Linked DNA regions of Orrella dioscoreae. The protein of the gene in region 1 interacts with the protein of each later gene in a pairwise test. Links are inferred from orthologs where the notes say so. Each region holds a gene or a part of one and is shown on either strand. Other genes may lie near its edges. The genes, in order: glnL, ODI_RS12910 and ODI_RS10610.

The links.
Region 2: the proteins of glnL (region 1) and ODI_RS12910 interact in binary tests that used the Escherichia coli proteins (3 or more experiments, as listed by UniProt). The link is inferred for Orrella dioscoreae from one-to-one orthologs.
Region 3: the proteins of glnL (region 1) and ODI_RS10610 interact in binary tests that used the Escherichia coli proteins (3 or more experiments, as listed by UniProt). The link is inferred for Orrella dioscoreae from one-to-one orthologs.

Annotation. Positions count from the first base shown.
Region 1 is NZ_LT907988.1:2,457,597-2,463,651, forward strand. The notes cover bases 1-2,791. They hold glnL (nitrogen regulation protein NR(II)), read left to right. Parts: upstream 1-765; coding sequence 766-1,818; downstream 1,819-2,791. Other genes in these bases: glnA (type I glutamate--ammonia ligase), read left to right, coding at 1-512; ntrC (nitrogen regulation protein NR(I)), read left to right, coding at 1,815-2,791. Outside these bases: more of ntrC, read left to right, coding at 2,792-3,299; ODI_RS11545 (pirin family protein), read left to right, coding at 3,472-4,383; ODI_RS11550 (ABC transporter ATP-binding protein), read right to left, coding at 4,424-5,188; ODI_RS11555 (ABC transporter permease), read right to left, coding at 5,229-6,055.
Region 2 is NZ_LT907988.1:2,755,740-2,761,713, reverse strand. The notes cover bases 1,373-4,082. They hold ODI_RS12910 (P-II family nitrogen regulator), read right to left. Parts: upstream 3,042-4,082; coding sequence 2,703-3,041; downstream 1,373-2,702. Other genes in these bases: ODI_RS12900 (amino acid permease), read right to left, coding at 3,692-4,082; ODI_RS12905 (accessory factor UbiK family protein), read left to right, coding at 3,331-3,618; ODI_RS12915 (ammonium transporter), read right to left, coding at 1,440-2,672. In the rest of the region: ODI_RS12925 (alpha/beta fold hydrolase), read right to left, coding at 1-291; ODI_RS12920 (LysR substrate-binding domain-containing protein), read left to right, coding at 396-1,286; more of ODI_RS12900, read right to left, coding at 4,083-5,071; ODI_RS12895 (LysR family transcriptional regulator), read right to left, coding at 5,115-5,974. UniProt on the Escherichia coli protein: Involved in the regulation of nitrogen metabolism. Regulates the activity of its targets by protein-protein interaction in response to the nitrogen status of the cell.
Region 3 is NZ_LT907988.1:2,266,660-2,272,737, forward strand. What follows is about bases 1,221-4,034. They hold ODI_RS10610 (P-II family nitrogen regulator), read left to right. Parts: upstream 1,221-2,365; coding sequence 2,366-2,704; downstream 2,705-4,034. Other genes in these bases: ODI_RS10605 (NAD+ synthase), read left to right, coding at 1,221-2,351; ODI_RS10615 (LysR family transcriptional regulator), read right to left, coding at 2,776-3,660; ODI_RS10620 (Bug family tripartite tricarboxylate transporter substrate binding protein), read left to right, coding at 3,953-4,034. Outside these bases: ODI_RS10600 (mechanosensitive ion channel family protein), read left to right, coding at 1-638; more of ODI_RS10605, read left to right, coding at 705-1,220; more of ODI_RS10620, read left to right, coding at 4,035-4,927; ODI_RS10625 (gamma-glutamyltransferase family protein), read left to right, coding at 4,957-6,078. UniProt on the Escherichia coli protein: P-II indirectly controls the transcription of the glutamine synthetase gene (glnA). P-II prevents NR-II-catalyzed conversion of NR-I to NR-I-phosphate, the transcriptional activator of GlnA. When P-II is uridylylated to P-II-UMP, these events are reversed.

The DNA.
Region 1 (6,055 bases):
GCGGCATCATCAAGCACGCCCGTGCCCTGAACGCCATCACGAACCCCGGCACCAACTCGTACAAGCGCCTGGTCCCGCACTACGAAGCCCCGGTCAAGCTGGCCTACTCGGCCCGCAACCGTTCGGCCTCGATCCGCATCCCCTACGTCGGCAACCCCAAGGCCCGCCGCATCGAGACGCGCTTCCCGGATCCCCTGGCCAACCCGTACCTGGCTTTCTCGGCCCTGATGATGGCCGGCCTGGACGGCGTCCAGAACAAGATCAACCCGGGCGATCCCGCCGACAAGAACCTGTACGACCTGCCGCCGGAAGAAGACGCGAAGATCCCGACCGTCTGCTCGTCGCTGGAGCAGGCCCTGGAAGCCCTGGACAACGACCGCGAGTTCCTGACCCGTGGCGGCGTGTTCAGCAACAGCATGCTCGACGCGTACATCGACCTGAAGATGCAGGAAGTGAACCGTCTGCGCATGACCACGCACCCGGTCGAGTTCGACCTGTACTACAGCCTGTAATCAGGTTGAGGTGGCGCGCCGCGGCGCGGGGCTCAGGCCCTTGCCGCGGCGTCGATACCCGCCGCGCGGTTCCGGTTCCGGTTCCGGTTCCGGTTTTTTCACGCACCGCGCCGCGCGGCGCACGCAGTGCCCCGCAGTCGTTGTTGCCGCAATCGCCTTCAGTTCCCGCATTGCCTTGTCGTTGCAGGCAGTTTGCTGTCTCCCGCAGTGCCCGCCCGTCGTGCCGTCGGGTCCACGCCCTCCCAGACGATCCATGAATGTAGATGCCTTCGATCTGCTCGCCACCGCCGTGCTGCTGCTGAGCAGCGAAGGCAGGGTCGAGTATGCGAACGCCGCCGCGGAAGACATCTTCGGCCGCTCTCGCAAACAGCTGACCGGCAGCCGCGCTGCCGGCCTGTTCGAGGAATCCGACGACATCCAGGACGCCATCGGGCAGGCGCAGGCGCGGCGTTTCGTCGATCGCCGCCAACTGGTCACGCTGTATCGCGGCCACGATTTCTTCCAGGTCGCGGCCACCATCGTGGCGCTCACCGACCAGCGCTGGCCGGTGTTGATGGAAGTGCGCGAGATCGAGCAGCGCGTGCTGGCCGACCGCAATCAACGCCTGGTCGACGAGATCGAAACGCAGCGCGAGCTGCTGCGCAATCTGGCCCACGAGGTGAAGAATCCCCTGGGCGGCTTGCGTGGCGCGGCGCAATTGCTGGAAGCCGAGCTGCCCGATCCGGCGCTCACCGAATACACGCAAGTCATCATTTCCGAGGCCGATCGCCTGCAGTCGCTGGTCGATCGCCTGGCCACGCCGCAACGTGCGCCCATCCACACGCGCGCGGTCAATATCCACGAGATCTGCGAACGCGTGTGCGCGCTGATCCGCGCCGAATACGGACGCGACATCTCGCTGCTGCGCGACTACGACGCGTCGGTGCCTGACATCCAGGCCGATGCCGAGCGGCTCATCCAGTCGCTGCTCAATGTCGTGCGCAATGCCGCACAGGCGCTCACGCAGCCGCAGGTGACCGCGGGCGCGCAGATCACCTTGCGCACGCGCGTCGCGCGCCAGGTCATGCTGGCGCATCGCCAGCACCGCATGGCGCTCGTGGTCGCAGTCATCGACAACGGTCCGGGCGTGCCCGAACCCTTGCGCGAGCGCATCTTCCACCCCCTGGTGACGGGCAGGGCGGATGGTACCGGCCTGGGCCTGTCCCTGGCCCAGGACTTCGTGCAGCAGCACGGAGGCATCATCGAGTTTGAATCCCGTCCCGGGCACACCGAGTTTCGCCTGGTCTTGCCCATGGAGCCTGCATGAAACCCGTTTGGATAGTTGACGACGACCAGGCCATACGTTGGGTGCTGGAGAAGGCCCTGGGCCGCGCCGGCATTGCCACGCGCACGTTTTCCCAGGCCCCTGACGTGCTGGAGGCACTGCAGGAAGGCACGCCGGCCGCGCTGGTGTCCGACATCCGCATGCCCGGCGGCAGCGGACTGGACCTGCTGCGCCAGATCAAGGAACGCCACCCGGGCCTGCCCGTGATCGTCATGACGGCGTTCGCCGATCTCGACAGCACCGTTTCCGCCTTCCAGGGCGGCGCCTTCGATTACCTGGCCAAGCCCTTCGACATCAATGACGCCGTCACGCTGATCCAGCGCGCGGTCAAGGAGTCCGCCGAGCCCGAAGCGCAGTCAGGCGCCAACGAGCCGCCCACCGAACGCTGGATGATGACGCAGTCCTCGTCCACCTCGATGCAGGAAGTCTTCCGCGCCATCGGCCGCCTGGCCCAGTCGCGCGTGACGGTGCTGATCACCGGCGAGTCCGGCACCGGCAAGGAACTGGTGGCGCGAGCCTTGCACGGCCATGGCGCGCGCGCCAGCGGTCCTTTCGTGGCGTTGAACGCCGCTGCCATTCCGCGCGACCTGCTGGAAGCCGAGCTCTTCGGCCATGAGCGCGGCGCCTTCACGGGCGCCAGCAACCTGCGCCGCGGCCGCTTCGAGGAAGCGCACGGCGGCACGCTGTTCCTGGACGAAATCGGCGACATGCCGCTGGAGCTGCAGACGCGTCTCTTGCGCGTGCTGGCCGAAGGCAGCTTCTATCGCGTCGGTGGCGCGCAACCCGTGCGCGTCGACGTGCGCATCGTGGCCGCCACCCACCAGCCGCTGGAGCAGCGCGTGCAGCAGGGCCTGTTCCGCGAGGACCTGTTCCATCGCCTGAACGTCATCCGCCTGCGCCTGCCGCCGCTGCGCGAGCGCCGCGAGGACATCCCCGCGCTGGCCAATCACTTCCTGGCCGCCAGCGCACGTGCGCTGGGCGTGGCGCCCAAGCGCCTGACGCCGGAGGCCATGGCGACGTTCACGCGCTTCGACTTCCCCGGCAACGTGCGCCAGCTGGAGAACTTCTGCCACTGGCTGACCGTGATGGCGCCGGGCCAGACGATCGACAGCGAGGACCTGCCGCCTGAAGTGCGGGCGCTGGACGATCCTTCGTTCGCCGCCAGCGCCGCGCCCACGCTCATCACCGGCACCACCGCGCCGCCCGTGGGCGCCGTGCCCGCGGCCGTGCCTCACCAGGCTGCCGGCGACTGGACGCAAAGCCTGCAGCGCGACGCCCAGGCCCGCCTGGGCCGTGGCGAGCCGGCAGTCATGGCCACGCTGACGCGCCAGTTCGAGCGCGTGCTGCTGCAAAGCGCGCTGGACGCCTGCCGCGGCCGCCGCGTCGAGGCTGCCGCGCGCCTGGGCATCGGCCGCAACACCATCACGCGCAAGTTGCGCGAGCTGGGCATCGAGGACGAGTGAGACGAAGGCGGGGCAGGTTCCCGCCTTTGTTTTATTTGCGCGGCGAGTGGTGTTGCGCGGCGCGCAACGCTGTGTCCGATATATCGCGCCTCCGACCAGCCCCAAACCGGCAGGGCGGGATGCTACAAGGAGTCATGGCGCGCGCCGCGCCGTGATTTCCGACGAGGCCCGCATGAGCATTCCTTCCCAGCAGACGTCTTCCGGCACGATCGAGACGATCGTCGTCCCCCGCAGCAGCGACATCGGGGGATTCGAGGTGCGCCGCGCCTTGCCTTCGGCCCAGCGCCGCACGGTCGGCCCCTTCGTCTTCCTGGACGAGTTCGGTCCCACGGTGTTCGATGCCGGCACGGGCCTGGACGTGCGTCCGCATCCCCACATCGGCCTGTCCACGCTGTCGTATCTCTACGAGGGCGAGATCGTCCATCGCGATGGCAAGGGGCACGTGCAGACGATTTCCCCGGGCGAGGTCAACTGGATGACGGCGGGCCGGGGCATCGTGCATTCCGAGCGCACCGATCCCGCTCGCCGCAAGCAGGCGCACGGCCTGTCGGGCTTGCAGACCTGGCTGGCCCTGCCGCGCGAACACGAAGAGACGGATCCGGGGTTTTCGCACTACGCCCGCGATCCGGCGGCGACGCTGGAAGGCGAGGGCGTCAAGGCCCGCGTGGTGGCCGGCAGCCTGTTCGGCAAGACCTCCTCGGTGCGCACCTTCTCGCCCTTGTTCCTGGTCGACCTGGCGCTGGACGCCGGTGCGCGCATCGCGCTGAGCGCCGAGTACGTCGAGCGCGCGGCCTACATCACCAGCGGTGAGATCGAGATCGAGGGCCAGGCGCATGGCCCGGGCCGCCTGCTGGTGTTCGCGGCGGGCAAGCCCGTCGTGCTGCGCGCCTGTACGCAGGCACGTTTCGCCTTGCTGGGCGGCGAACCGCTGGACGGGCCGCGCTTCGTCTGGTGGAACTTCGTGTCCAGCCGCAAGGAGCGCATCGAACAGGCGCGCGAGGATTGGATGCGCAACCGCTTCGGCCAGACCCTGCCGGGCGAAGAGAGCGAGTACATTCCCGCGCCGGAACGCAAGGTGCTGTAAGGAAAAGGGGAAGGAGGTCCGGCGCCTCCTTCCTGGCGGATCAGGCCCGCGCGTAGGCCTGGGCGCGCTGCTCGGCCAGCGCTTCGCGGCGGATGAAGCCTGCCACGAACTCGTCGGACGGATGGTGATGCAGGTTGTAGGGCGTGTCCCATTGCGCGATGCGGCCTTGCGCCATGACGCCGATGCGGTCGGCGATGGCGAAGGCTTCCGCCTGGTTGTGGGTGACCAGGATGGCCGTATGGCCCGTGTTCTTCAGGATGTCGCGCACCTCGAAGGCCAGCCGTTCGCGCGTGTCCACATCCAGGTTGGAAAACGGCTCGTCGAGCAGCAGCAGTTCGGGTGAGGGCGCCAGGGCCCGCGCCAGCGCCACGCGCTGCTGCTGGCCGCCAGACATCTCGTGCGGGAAGGCAGTCGCCGAGCCCGCCAGGCCCACCAGTTCCAGCAATTCCTCGATGCGCCGGGTACGCGCCGCGCGATCCAGCTTGCGCAGGCCGAAGCCGATGTTGCCCGCCACGTCCAGGTGGGGAAACAGCGCGTAGTCCTGGAACATCATGCCCACGCGGCGTTTTTCGGGCGCCAGCATGCCCGCCGGGCTCGAAATCGGCTTGCCATCGAGCAGGATGTGGCCCGCGCGCAAGGGTTCGAAACCGGCAATGGCGCGCAGCACGGTGGTCTTGCCGCAGCCCGAGGCGCCCAGCAGGCAGCCGACGCTGCCGCGGCCCAGTTCCAGCGACAGGGATTCCACGACGGTGCGCAACCCCTTGGGTGTGTCGTAGCCCAGGGAAATGCCGTCCAGTTGCAGCAGTGCGCGGTTGGCAGGAGTGGTGTCGGGGGAAGCAGTCACGTCAATGTCCGATCTTCAGGTTGGTGCGCGCCAGCAGGATGACGGGCAGCAGGCCCGCCAGCACGATGGCCAGCGCGGCGACCGCGCCTTCTTCATAAGTGCCGCGGGCAGCCTCGGCATAGAGCCAGGTCGCCAGCGTGTCGAAATTCATCGGCCGCAAGAGCAGCGTGGCGGGCAGTTCCTTCATGGCGTCCACGAAGACCAGCAGCGCGCCCGCGGCCAGGGCAGGGCGCAGCAGCGGCAGGTGCACGCGGCGCAGCGTGCCGCTGGCCGTCTCGCCCAGCAGCCGCGAGGCCTGTTCCATGGAGGCCGGGATGCGGGCAAGGCCCGCTTCGATGCTGCCGGTGCTGATGGCCAGGAAGCGCATGGTGTAGGCAATGACGAGCGCGGCGCTCGACCCCATCAGGAAGAGGCCCTGGATGCCCAGCGCTGGCGCCAGGTAGCGGTCCAGCAGCGTCAGCGGCGTGAGCAGGCCGATGGCGAGCACCGTGCCGGGCACGGCATAGCCCAGGCTGGCGACGCGGGCGCACCAGCGGCCGGGATTCCAGCGCGCGCTTTCGCGCAGCGTGCGGCCGGCCCAGGCCACCACGAGCCCGCAGAACAGGGTGACGACCGTGGCGACCAGCGCGATGCTCAGCGTATTGAACAGGCCGTTCAGCAACTGGTTCGAGACGCCGCCCACCGAGTGGAAGCGCTTGTAGGTTTCGTTCACCAGGTACAGCGCGGGCGCGGCGAAACCGATCAGCACGGGCACGGCGGCGAGCAGGACGGCGACGAGGGCGGCGGGTCCGCTCAGGCGGCGCGGCTGCATCGGGCGCATGCGCTGCA
Region 2 (5,974 bases), 300 kb from region 1 along the record:
CGGGGGTTCCAGTCCCAGCGCATCGATAAAGTCGAGCACGTCACGGCCCAGCGCGGACAACTGGCCGCTGCGCGGCGTGCCGGCATCACGGAACCGGGTCGGCGCGAAGCCGCGTAGCGCGGGCGCCAGCACGCGGTAGCCGGCCTCGGCCAGGAGCGGCGCCACGGCCTTCCAGCACGCGGGGCTGTCCGGCCAGCCGTGCAGCAGGAAGGCGGTCCGGCTGCCTTGCGGATTCCATTCCAGATAGGCGATGTCGAGCCTGTCGGTCGATGCGTAGCGGTAGTCGTGCACGGGCTTGCCTCCCTTCGTGAACATGGCCCCAGCATAGCGGGACGACTCCGTTCGATTGGAAAATAATCATTCACAATTAATGATTTTTCGCGTTGAATGTCGGCATGGATACTTCCTCTTCCGCCGACGGCCCGCCGCTGGAAACGGCGCTGCTGCGCACCTTTCTGGAAATCGTGGACAGCGGCAGTTTCGCCACCGCCGCCGAGCGGCTGGCGCTGACGCCTTCCGCCGTCAGCGGGCATATGCGCCGCCTGGAACAGATCGCCGGCGCCAGCCTGCTGGCGCGCACCACGCGCCGGCTCGCACTGACGCAGGCCGGCGACACCTTGTATGCCTACGGCCGCAACATCCTTGATCTGGAACGCGAGGCCCGTGCCAAGCTGCGGGGCACGCCGTTGCGCGGGCGCCTGCGCATCGGCGCGTCGGAAGACTTCGCGGGCGCGTGGCTGCCCCAGGTGCTGCAACGCTTCCGGCAATGGCACCCCGATGCCACGGTCGAGCTGAAGGTCGGCATCACCGCCGATCTGCTGCGCCAGCAGGAACGCGGCAGGCTGGATCTCGTCTTCGGCAAGCAGTGCAGCCGCAACGAAGGCAGCGGCACGCTGCTGTGGGAAGAGCCCCTGGTCTGGGCGTATGCGGCGGATCAGCCCCTGGCGGCCGGCGGGCCGCTGCCGCTGGCCGTCTTTCCCGAGCCGTGCGTGTACCGTGAGTCGGCCATCATGGCGCTGGGGCAGACGGATCGCAGCTGGCGCATCGTCTTCGAGAGCAGCAGCATGGCCGGATGCCTGTCGGCGGCGCGTGCGGGCTTTGCCGTCACGGTCGTCGCCGACAGCCAGCGCGGCGAAGGCCTGCGTGTCCTGGGCAGCGAGGAGGGCCTGCCCGATCTGCCGGCGGCGCGCTTCTATGCGTTTGCCGGCAGGGGCGGCGCGGCTGGCGCGGCATTGATAGAAGCTGCCAGGCGAGCGGGTCAGCGCCGGTTCGCCGCGCACGGGTAGCGGCCGATGCGGGCACGGGCGCCCTTGCCGGGCAGTCTTTGGCGATATAAAAAAAACGGCCCGCAAGGCTGCGGGCCGTTTCCCCCTGGGGGCCTCTGATCGGGCGGGATGTCCCGCCCGCCGGGCTTATCTGGATGACACTGCTTGCGTTGCTTAGCTGTGGTAGGCCGACTCGCCGTGCGAGTTGATGTCCAGGCCTTCACGTTCGACGTCTTCCGGCACACGCAGGCCGCAGACCATGTCGGCGATCTTGTAGGCGATGAAGGCGACGATGCCGGACCACACGATGGTGAGCAGGATGCCTTCGAGCTGGATCCACAGTTGGCCGGGGATGGCGCCGATGCTTTCCAGGCCGGGGCCGCCGAAGGCCTGGGCGTTGAACACGCCGGTCAGCAGGGCGCCGACGATGCCACCCACGCCGTGCACACCGAACACGTCCAGCGAGTCATCTGCCTTCAGCAGGCGCTTCAGGCCGTTCACGCCCCACACGCAGATGGCGCCGGCGGCGATGCCGATGATCAGCGCGCCGACCGGACCCACCAGGCCAGCGCCCGGGGTGATGCCGACCAGGCCGGCCACGGCGCCCGAGGCGGCGCCCAGGATCGACGGCTTGCCCTTGATGGCCCACTCGGTGAAGACCCAGGCCAGCACGGCGCCTGCAGTGGCGATCAGCGTGTTGAAGAAGGCGAGGGTGGCGACGCCGTTGGCCGACAGGGCCGAACCCGCGTTGAAGCCGAACCAGCCCACCCACAGCAGCGTGGCGCCGATGAAGGTCATGGGCAGGTTGTGCGGCTGCATGGCTTCGCGGCCATAACCCAGGCGCTTGCCGATCACGTAGGCGCCCACCAGGCCAGCGATACCGGCGTTGATGTGCACGACCGTGCCGCCTGCGAAGTCCAGGGCGCCCGCGGCGAACAGGAGGCCGGGGTTGTCACCGCCGTACCAGACCATGTGGGCAATGGGCACGTAGGCGAACGTGAACCAGATGAAGGTGAAGACCAGCACGGCCGAGAAACGGGCGCGTTCGGCGAAGCTGCCCACGATCAGGGCGCAGGTGATGCCGGCGAACGTAGCCTGGAAGGCGGCGAACAGGATTTCCGGCACGGTGCCCGAGAGCGGGAACACGTCAGGCGGCGTGAAGACGCCCGAGAGGAACAGGCGCGAGAAGCCGCCGAAGAAGGCGTTGCCGTCGGTGAAGGCCAGCGAGTAGCCGTAGACGAACCACAGGACCACGGCCAGGCTGAAAGTGGCGATGACCTGCATCAGCACCGACAGCATGTTCTTGGACCGCACGAGGCCGCCGTAGAAAAGCGCGAGGCCGGGAACGACCATCAACAGCACGAGCACGGTCGACGTGCTCAACCATGCGACATCTGCGTTATTCATGTTCTTGCTCCGAGGATTATGTCGAATGGATCACAGTGCCGCTTCGCCGGCTTCGCCGGTGCGGATGCGGATAACTTGCTCGAGGGGCGCCACGAAAATCTTGCCATCGCCGATCTTGCCCGTGCGCGCGGCAGCTTCGATGGTCTCGACAGCCTGCTCCACGAGCGCGTCGGGCACCGCAGCCTCGACCCGCAGCTTGGGCAGGAAGTCCACGGCGTATTCGGCGCCGCGGTAGAGCTCGGTGTGGCCTTTCTGGCGGCCGAAGCCCTTGACCTCGGTCACGGTCAGTCCTTGGACCCCGATCCCGGACAGGGCCACCCGCACTTCGTCCAGCTTGAAGGGCTTGATGATGGCGATGATGAGTTTCATGGCTTTTCCTCTGTGGTTGCGCGTTGGCCTACACACCTAAGCAAATGGCGTGCCAGCTCCAGGTTCGTCACAGCAAGACACAGAAAGGCCGGGGATGGCGCAGGAAATGCACTGGATTGGTGCTTCATGGTGGTGCGGGGCACCTGTCTGGTGCGCAAGCCGGTGCGCGTGATGGTGCGTGCGGAAAAGCGGCGCGCGTGTGCCTGGGGGCCGATCAGGCGCGGTCAGGGACAAGCCTGGCGCGAGGCTCTACACTGTCGTCAACGATCCACACCAGAGAGGACACGTCATGAACCGCACGCAATGGCTGGACGATCTCCAGAAGAACATTTCCGATCTCATCGCCCGCAGCCCCGCGGCCGACATCGAACGCAACGTGCGCTCGCTCGTGTCGCAGACTTTCGCCAAGCTCGACCTGGTCACGCGCGACGAGTTCGAGATCCAGGCCGACCTGCTGACCCGCACCCGGGCCCGCGCGGACGCGCTGGAAGCCCAGTTGCGTGCCCTGGAAGCGCGGTTGGATGCGCTGGACAAGCCGGGCGCTGCCCAGACCCAGGCCGAGCGCCCCGGTCTCTGAGCCGCGTCACCGGCAGTCAAGCAAAAGCCCCGCATGCGGGGCTTTTGCTTGGGGCACATGGGCCGCCAGCGCGTCAGGGACTGGCAGGCACGTTCGCCGCCGCCTTGCGTGTCTTGTAGCGATAGGCCAGCGCAAGCAGCAGGATCCAGGGCGGGATCAGCAGCACCGAAACGCGCACGCCAGGCGTGAACAGCATGATGACCAGGATGCCGGCCAGGAACACCAGGCACAGGTAATTGGTGAGCGGATAGCCCCAGCTGGGAAAGCGCGTGGTCGTGCCTTCCTTTCTCTTCGCGGCGCGGAAGCGCAGGTGCGTCAGGCTGATGATGAACCAGTTCAGCACGAGCGCCGACACCACCAGCGCCATCAGGAGGCCGAGCGCGCCTTCGGGCATCAGGTAATTCAAGAGCACGCAGGTGCCGGTCGCCAGCGAGGACAGGCCCAGCGCCCGCAAGGGCACGCCGCGCGTGTTCACCCAGAGCAGGGAGCGGGGCGCGTTGCCCTGCCTGGCGAGGCCATACAGCATGCGGCTGTTGCTGTAGACGCAACTGTTGTAGACGGAGAGCGCCGCCGTCAGGATCACGACATTCAACGCCGTCGCCACGGCATTGCTGTTCAGTTCGTGGAAGATCAGCACGAAGGGGCTGCCGCCCGTCACCACCTTCTGCCAGGGATACAAGGCCAGCAGCACCAGCAGCGCGCCCACGTAGAACACCAGGATGCGCACGATGACCTGGTTGGTGGCGCGCGGAATGCTCTTCTCGGGCTGGTCTGCCTCGGCGGCGGTGATGCCGATCAGCTCCAGCCCTCCGAACGAGAACATGATGATGGCCATTGCCATCACCAGGCCCGAGACGCCGTTGGGGAAGAAGCCGCCGTGCTGCCACAGGTTCGCCATGGAGGCTTGCGGGCCGCCGGTGCCGCTGGCCAGCAGCCAGGCCCCGAAGCCGATCATGCCCAGGATGGCGCCCACCTTCACCAGCGAAAACCAGAATTCCAATTCGCCGTACAGGCGCACGTGGGCCAGGTTGATGGCGTTGACCAGCATGAAGAAGAGGGCCGCCGAGGTCCAGGTAGGCAGCGCTGGCCACCAGTACTGCATGTAGACGCCGATGGCGGTGAGTTCCGCCATGCCCACCAGCACGTACAGCGCCCAGTAGTTCCAGCCCGACATGAAGCCGGCGAAGCCGCTCCAGTAGCGATAGGCGAAATGGCTGAACGTGCCGGCCACCGGCTCTTCCACGACCATCTCGCCCAGCTGCCGCATGATGAAGAAGGCGATCATGCCGCCCAGCGCATAGCCCAGCAGGATGCTGGGGCCCGCCAGCTGGATCGTGTGCGACACGCCCAGGAAGAGGCCGGTGCCGACGGCGCCGCCCAGGGCGATGAGCTGGATATGGCGGTTCTTCAGGCCGCGGTTGAGGGTGGTGGCGTGGGAGGAGGGGGATTCCATGGGGTCCTCGCGCGGCGCATTGCCGGGGATGGGGCCACGTGCTTCAGTGGCTCGAGAAGTCGCAGCAGCGTTCAGCCAGCTTGGCCAGGTCATGATAGAACGCCGAATCGGCATCCTGGCGATAGGTGGCATGGTAGACCGACTGGGGGGGCGTGATGCTGGTGCGCAGTACCCGCAGCTTGCGGTCGCGGATCCAGTCGCTGAAGTAGTCGCGGGGCAGGCAGGAAATACCGAAACCGGCAGCCGTCAGTCCCGCCATGGCGATCAGGCTGTTGATGGTGAAGATGTTGTTGGTCGAGACGTGTGGCTTGAGCCACAGGTCATAGATGCGGTTCAGTCCGGATTCCCGGGACTGCCTCAGCAGGGGCATGCCCGCGATGTCTTCGGGGCTGTAGCTGCGGGCCTCATCGATCTGTTCGGCCGAACCGGTCCACACGAAATCCAGTGCGCGCAGCCTGACCGATTCCAGCTCGGGCGGAATGAGTTCCTCGTGGACAATGGCCATGTCGATGCTGCCGGCCGCCAGCCGATCCATCAGGTCGCTGCCCAGGTCGATGCTGGGCTCCAGCGTGAGCCGCGGATAGATGTTGCGCAGCTCGCTGATGAACGCAGGCAACCAGGTCATCGCCGTGATTTCCGTGATCCCCAGGCGGACCGTGCCGGTCTGGACGTGCAGGTCCTGCATCCGGGTCATCATCCGGTCGCGTTGCGCAAGCAGCTCCTGCGCCATGGCATAGATCTCATGGCCGCGCGCGGTCAGGACGGCCTTGTGGCCAGAACGGTCGAACAGCGCAAGGTCGAATTCCTGCTCGATGTCCTGGATCCGCTTGGTGATGGCGGACTGCGAGGTGTGCAGTTTCCGCGCCGCCGCATGGAATGTTCCGAGCCGGACCGTCCAGTACA
Region 3 (6,078 bases), 190 kb from region 1 along the record:
TCGATATCGCCCTGCACACGGTGAAGGTGCAGAACTGGGACAAGACCGTCACCACCGTGCCCACCTACAAGCTGTTCTCGGAAAGCTATCGCAATTGGCGCCAGATGTTCGAATCGGGCGGGCGCCGCATCAAGCGCACCTTGCGCATCGACGCGGCCAGCGTGCGTTTCCTGCGCGACGACGAGCGCGATTCGCTGATGCGTTTTCGCCTGCTGCACGATTACCTGAAAGGCAAGCAGACCGATATCGAGCAGACCAACCAGTCATTGGGCGAGGATGCGGCCTTGCCGGCGAATCGGCGGCGGCTGACGAACATCGGCACGTTCCGGGCCTATGCGCTGGCGTACCTGAAGGGCAATCCCGAGCTGCACAAGGAAATGCTGATGCTGGTGCGGATGATGGAGCCGGATGCGAACGGCATACCGGTGGAGGTGTACTGCTTCGCCAACAAGACCGCCTGGGTGGAGTATGAACGGATACAGGGGGACATCTTCGACCACCTGCTGGCGATCCTGCCGGAGCTGGGCTTGCGGCTGTACCAGGCGCCGTCGGGGTTTGATTTTGCGGCGGGGATGGCTGAGCGGGTGGGAAGGGATGGTGGGGTGGAGGCGTTGGTGGAGGGGCATCGGGCGCCCTAGCGATCGAGAGGCCTGGGCCCATGCAATAATCCCCGGTTCCCCTTTCCCCAACACCGGAAGCCGCCCATGACCGCCGCGCGGGTCGCGATCGCCCAACTCAACGTCCGTGTCGGAGACCTGGCCGGCAATGCCACCAGGATCCTGGACGCCGCCCGCCAGGCCCATGCCCAGGGCGCCGACGTGCTGCTGACCACCGAGCTGTCGCTGACGGGCTATCCGCCCGAAGACCTGCTGCTGCGGCCGCAGTTCATCGCGCAGGCGGGCCAGGCGCTGGACGCGCTGCGGCGCGACCTGGCCGCGCTGAAGGGCCTGTACGTCGTGGTGGGCCATCCGGTGCTCCGCGCCGGCCACCTCTACAACGCTGCTTCCGTGCTGCACCAGGGCGACTGCCTGGGCGTGTACGGCAAGCGTGAGTTGCCAAACTACGCCGTCTTCGACGAGCAGCGCTACTTCACGTCCGATGGCGCGCCGCTGGTCTTCGAGGTCAAGGGCGTGAAGCTGGGCGTCACCATCTGTGAAGACATCTGGTTCGAGACCGCGCCGCGCGCCGCGGCGGAGCAGGGCGCGCGCGTGCTGCTGGTGCCCAATGCCTCGCCTTTCAATGTCGGCAAGCAGCGCCTGCGCGCCGACGTGGTGGCGCGCTGCGTGCGCGACACGGGTTGCGCGGTGCTGTATGCCAATGCGGTCGGCGGGCAGGACGAGCTGATCTTCGACGGCGCGTCGTTCGCCTGCGATGCCTCGGGCCGGCTGGCCGCGCGCCTGCCCGATTTCGAGGAAGCGCTGCGCGTGCTGACGGTGACCGCCGAGGGCGGCGTGCAAGACGCGCCGGATGCGCCCACGCCCGCGGTGGAGGCGCTGCCGCTGGAGGCGCGCGTCTGGGGCGCGCTGAAGCTGGGTGTGCGTGATTACCTGGGCAAGAACGGATTCCAGGGCGCCATCATCGGCCTGTCGGGCGGGATCGATTCCGCAGTGGTGCTGGCCGTGGCCGTGGACGCGCTGGGCGCGGACCGCGTGCGCACGGTGATGATGCCCTCGCGCTATACCGCCGACATTTCCACGACGGATGCCGCCGAGATGGCGCGCCGGCTGGGGGTGCGGCATGACGACATCGCCATCGGTCCCATCGTGGACCAGTTCGAGGCGGGCCTGGCGCCGCTGTTCGCGGGTCTGCCCGTGGATGCCACGGAAGAGAACCTGCAGGCGCGCGCGCGCGGCACGCTGCTGATGGCGCTGTCGAACAAGACCGGCTGGATGGTGCTGACGACTGGCAACAAGTCGGAAATGGCCACGGGCTATTGCACGCTGTACGGCGACATGGCCGGCGGCTTCGCGGTGATCAAGGACGTGCCCAAGACGTTGGTGTACCGCCTGGCAAGCTGGCGCAACACGGTGGGCGACGTCATTCCCACCCGCATCATCACGCGCCCGCCCTCGGCCGAGCTGCGTCCGGACCAGACCGACCAGGACAGCCTGCCGCCTTACGACATCCTGGACGAGATCCTGCGCCGGCACATGGAAGAGAACGAGTCGGGCGCCGATATCGTGGCGGCCGGACTGCCGGCCGACGCGGTGGAGCAGGTGTTGCGGCTTTTGCGCATCAATGAATACAAGCGCCGCCAGGCGCCGCCCGGGCCGCGCATCACGCCGCGCGCGTTCGGCCGGGATTGGCGCTATCCTCTCGTCAACGGATTCCGAGAAAAACAAACCTCCTGAAGGACACGTGCATCGTGAAGCAAGTTACCGCCATCATCAAACCGTTCAAGCTCGACGAAGTGCGCGAAGCGCTGGCCGAAGTGGGCGTCAGCGGCCTGACCGTCACCGAGGTCAAGGGGTTTGGCCGCCAGAAGGGCCATACCGAGCTGTATCGCGGCGCGGAATACGTGGTGGACTTCCTGCCCAAGATCCGTGTGGAGGTCGTGCTGGCCGATGAACTGGTCGAGCAGGCCATCGAAGCCATCGTGCGCGCGGCGCGCACCGGCAAGATCGGCGACGGCAAGATCTTCGTCACGCCCGTCGAGCAGGCCATCCGCATCCGCACGGGCGAGTCGGGCGACGCGGCGCTGTAAGGCTGCGCTGCCCAGCCGGGCGCCAGTGAAGAACGCACGCGGGGACGCGTGCGTTTTTTATTGCCCGGCCGTTATCTCCCGCCGAAACGCTGCGCGCACAGCGCCAGCAGCGCGGCGGTCACGTCCTGGCGGCCGTGGCCCATGCGTTCGATCATGCCGATGGCCCGGGCCGCGTTGCGCGCCTGGGCGGGCAGCGGCAGCAGTGTCAGCGCCGGGTCGGCGTGCCAGCTGGCGCGGTTCAGCTTGGGCAGCAGCGTGACGCCCACCTCCTGCCGGACCAGTTCCACCAGCGTCTCGATGGCGTTCAGTTCCAGGAACTCGTTCACCGGCCATTGCAGGCGGTGCAGCGTCTGCTCCACCAGCCTGCCGGTCAGTTCGTTGCGGTCGAAACGCAGGAAGGGGCTGCGCGCCACGGCGTCGCGCGCGCGCCGCACCGGCAGGGACGCGGGCGCGATGACGACCAGCGGTTCGTCATAGAGCGGCGTCCAGCGCAGCGCTGCGCTGGCGTGGCGCGGCTCCACCACGAGCGCGGCATCCAGCTCGCCCGCTTCGACGCTGTGGGCCAGGTCTTCGGCCTTGCCGGAGAACACGCGCACGTCCAGGTCGCGGTGCTGCTGCTTCAAGGCCGACACGACCTGGGAGAGCGTTGCCATGCACGAGACGATGGCGCCCAGCGACACGGCGCCGGCCAGGCGGCCATCGGCGGCGCGGCCGCCGCGCAGGCGCTCGTAGTGGTCCAGCAGGCCGATGGCCTCGGGCACCAGCTCGTGGCCGGCGGCGGTCAGCACGGCCAGCCGGCCGCTGCGTTCGAACAGCTTGCGGCCCAGTTCGTTTTCCAGCGCGCGCATCTGGAAGCTGACCGCCGCCTGCGTCAGGCCCACGTGCTCGCCTGCCTCGGTATACGAGCCGTGCCGGGCCACCGCCAGGAAGGTGCGGAAGAAGCGCAGGGTATTCATAAGTTTTTTTATTGAATGCCGGAAAGAAAGCAAATTGATTTGATTGAACCACAGGCGTACCTTATCCGCTTCCCATGGCGGCGAAGCCGTTGCGGGAACCCCCGGCCGTATCGGGCCAGCGCAGGAAAAAGCGCCCCCACGCCGCGCCTTCGGCTTGCTGCCCCCCAAGGGGCGGTTTTTGCCTTGGGGCGGCCCGGCGGCAAAAAGGCATCGAACGCACGGGGGAAGGAGCGAGGTTGGAAGGGGCAGCAAAGGCGTTTGCCGATTCATAACCACTCTTGGGGAAAACAACATGCAATCCGTCGTACGTAGCGTCTGCGCCCTGACCTTGGCATTGGGGCTTGCAGCAGGCGCGCAAGCAGCCTATCCAGAAAAACCCGTGCAGCTCCTCATTTCCTTCCCGCCCGCCGGGGCCACCGATGTGCTGGCGCGTGCCGTCGGCCAGAAACTGTCGGCGGCGCTGGGGCAGTCGGTGGTGGTCGAGAACCGTCCCGGCGCGGGCGGGGCCATCGGCCTGACAGCCGCGGCGCGCGCGCCTGCCGACGGCTACACGCTGTATCTGGCGGCCGTCACCAACCAGGCCATTGCGGCGTCGGTCTATGCCGACCAGAAGGTGAGCCTGATCGACGACTTCACGCCCATCGGCAGCGTGGGCTACGTGCCGCATGCGCTCGTGGTGCCGAGTTCCTTGCCGGTGTCCAGCGTGGGCGACCTGGTCAAGCACATCGCCGCCACGCCGGGGAAGTACAACTTCGCCTCGCAGGGCACGGGCACGCTGTCGCACCTGGAGTCCGAGCTGTTCGCCATGAAGGCCAAGCTGGACCTGGTGCATGTGCCCTACAAGGGCAGTTCACAGGCCTTGCCCGATGTGGTGAATGGCTCTTCCGTGATGATGTTCGACAGCATTCCGGGCTCGATGCCGCTGGTGACCGCCGGCAAGCTGAAGTTCCTGGCCGTGGCATCCAGCCAGCGCGTCAGCCTGCTGCCCGACGTGCCGACGCTGGCCGAGGCGGGCGTGCAGGGGGTGGAGGCCAACAACCTGTTCGGCCTCGTCGCGCCGCGCGGCACGCCGCAAGCCGTGATCGACACCGTGGCCGCCGCCCTGGAAAAGGCGCTGGCCCAGCCTGACCTGAAAGCCTCACTGGCGGCGCAGGGCGCGGAGCTGCACTATGCGCCGGGCCCCGAGCTGGGGGCGGCGATCAAGCAGGAGCATGTTTTCTGGGGCGACGTGGTCAAGGCGGCCGGCGTGTCCCAGAACAAACCATAATCCCGTTATACCTATAGGAACCCTGGAGGATGACCATGCCTACGCAACCGACCGATTTCTGGTCGTTTCCCTATCCCTCGCAACGCATGCCGGTCCTGGCCGACAACGTCGTGAGCACCTCGCAGCCCCTGGCCAGCGCCGCGGGCCTGCAGATGCTGCAACGCGGCGGCAACGCCGTCGATGCCGCGCTGGCCACCGCCATCGCGCTGACGGTGGTCGAGCCCTGCATGAACGGCATCGGCGGCGATGCCTTCGCGCTGATCTGGGATGGGACGCGTATGCATGGCCTGAACGCCAGCGGGCGCGCGCCCAAGGCCTGGACGCACGAGCGGTTCAAGGACCTGCCCGGCATGCCGTTCCGGGGCTGGGATGCCGTGACGGTGCCGGGCGCCGTGTCGGCCTGGCGGATGGTCTGGGAGAAGTTCGGCTCGCTGCCGTTCGAGGACCTCTTCGAACCCGCCATCCGTTATGCGCATGACGGCTTCCTGGTGTCGCATACCGTGCATCGCCAGTGGCAGGAGCAGGTGGCGGAATTGTCGCCGCAGCCGGGCTTCGCCGACGCCTTCGCGCCGCGTGGACGCGCGCCGCTGCCGGGCGAGCGTTTCGTGTGCCCCGGCCAGGCCGGTACGCTGCGCGAGATCGCCCGCACGCGAGGTGAGTCGTTCTATCACGGTGAGCTGGCCGCGGCCATCGCCGCGCATGCGCGCGCCACCGGCGGCCTGATCACCGAGGCCGACCTGGCCGCGCACGAATCGAACTGGGTCGATCCCATCCGCATGGGCTATCGCGACCTGGAACTGCTGGAAATCGGCCCGAGCGGGCAGGGCATCGGCGCACTGATGGCGCTGGGCATGCTGGACAGCCTGGGCGTGGATCCCGGGGAGCGGGACACGGCGCAGGGCATCCACCTGCAGATGGAGGCCATGAAACTGGCCTTCGCCGACATGCAGGCCTACGTGGCAGACCCCGACGCGATGACGTCGGTGCGTGCCGGCGACCTGCTGGACAAGGGCTATCTGGCCGAGCGCGCCAAGCGCATCGACCCGTCGCGCGCCAGCGATGCGCGTCCCGGCCAGCCGCATTCGGGCGGCACGGTCTACCTGACCACGGCCGACAGCAAGGGCATGATGGTGTCCTTCATCCAGTCGAAC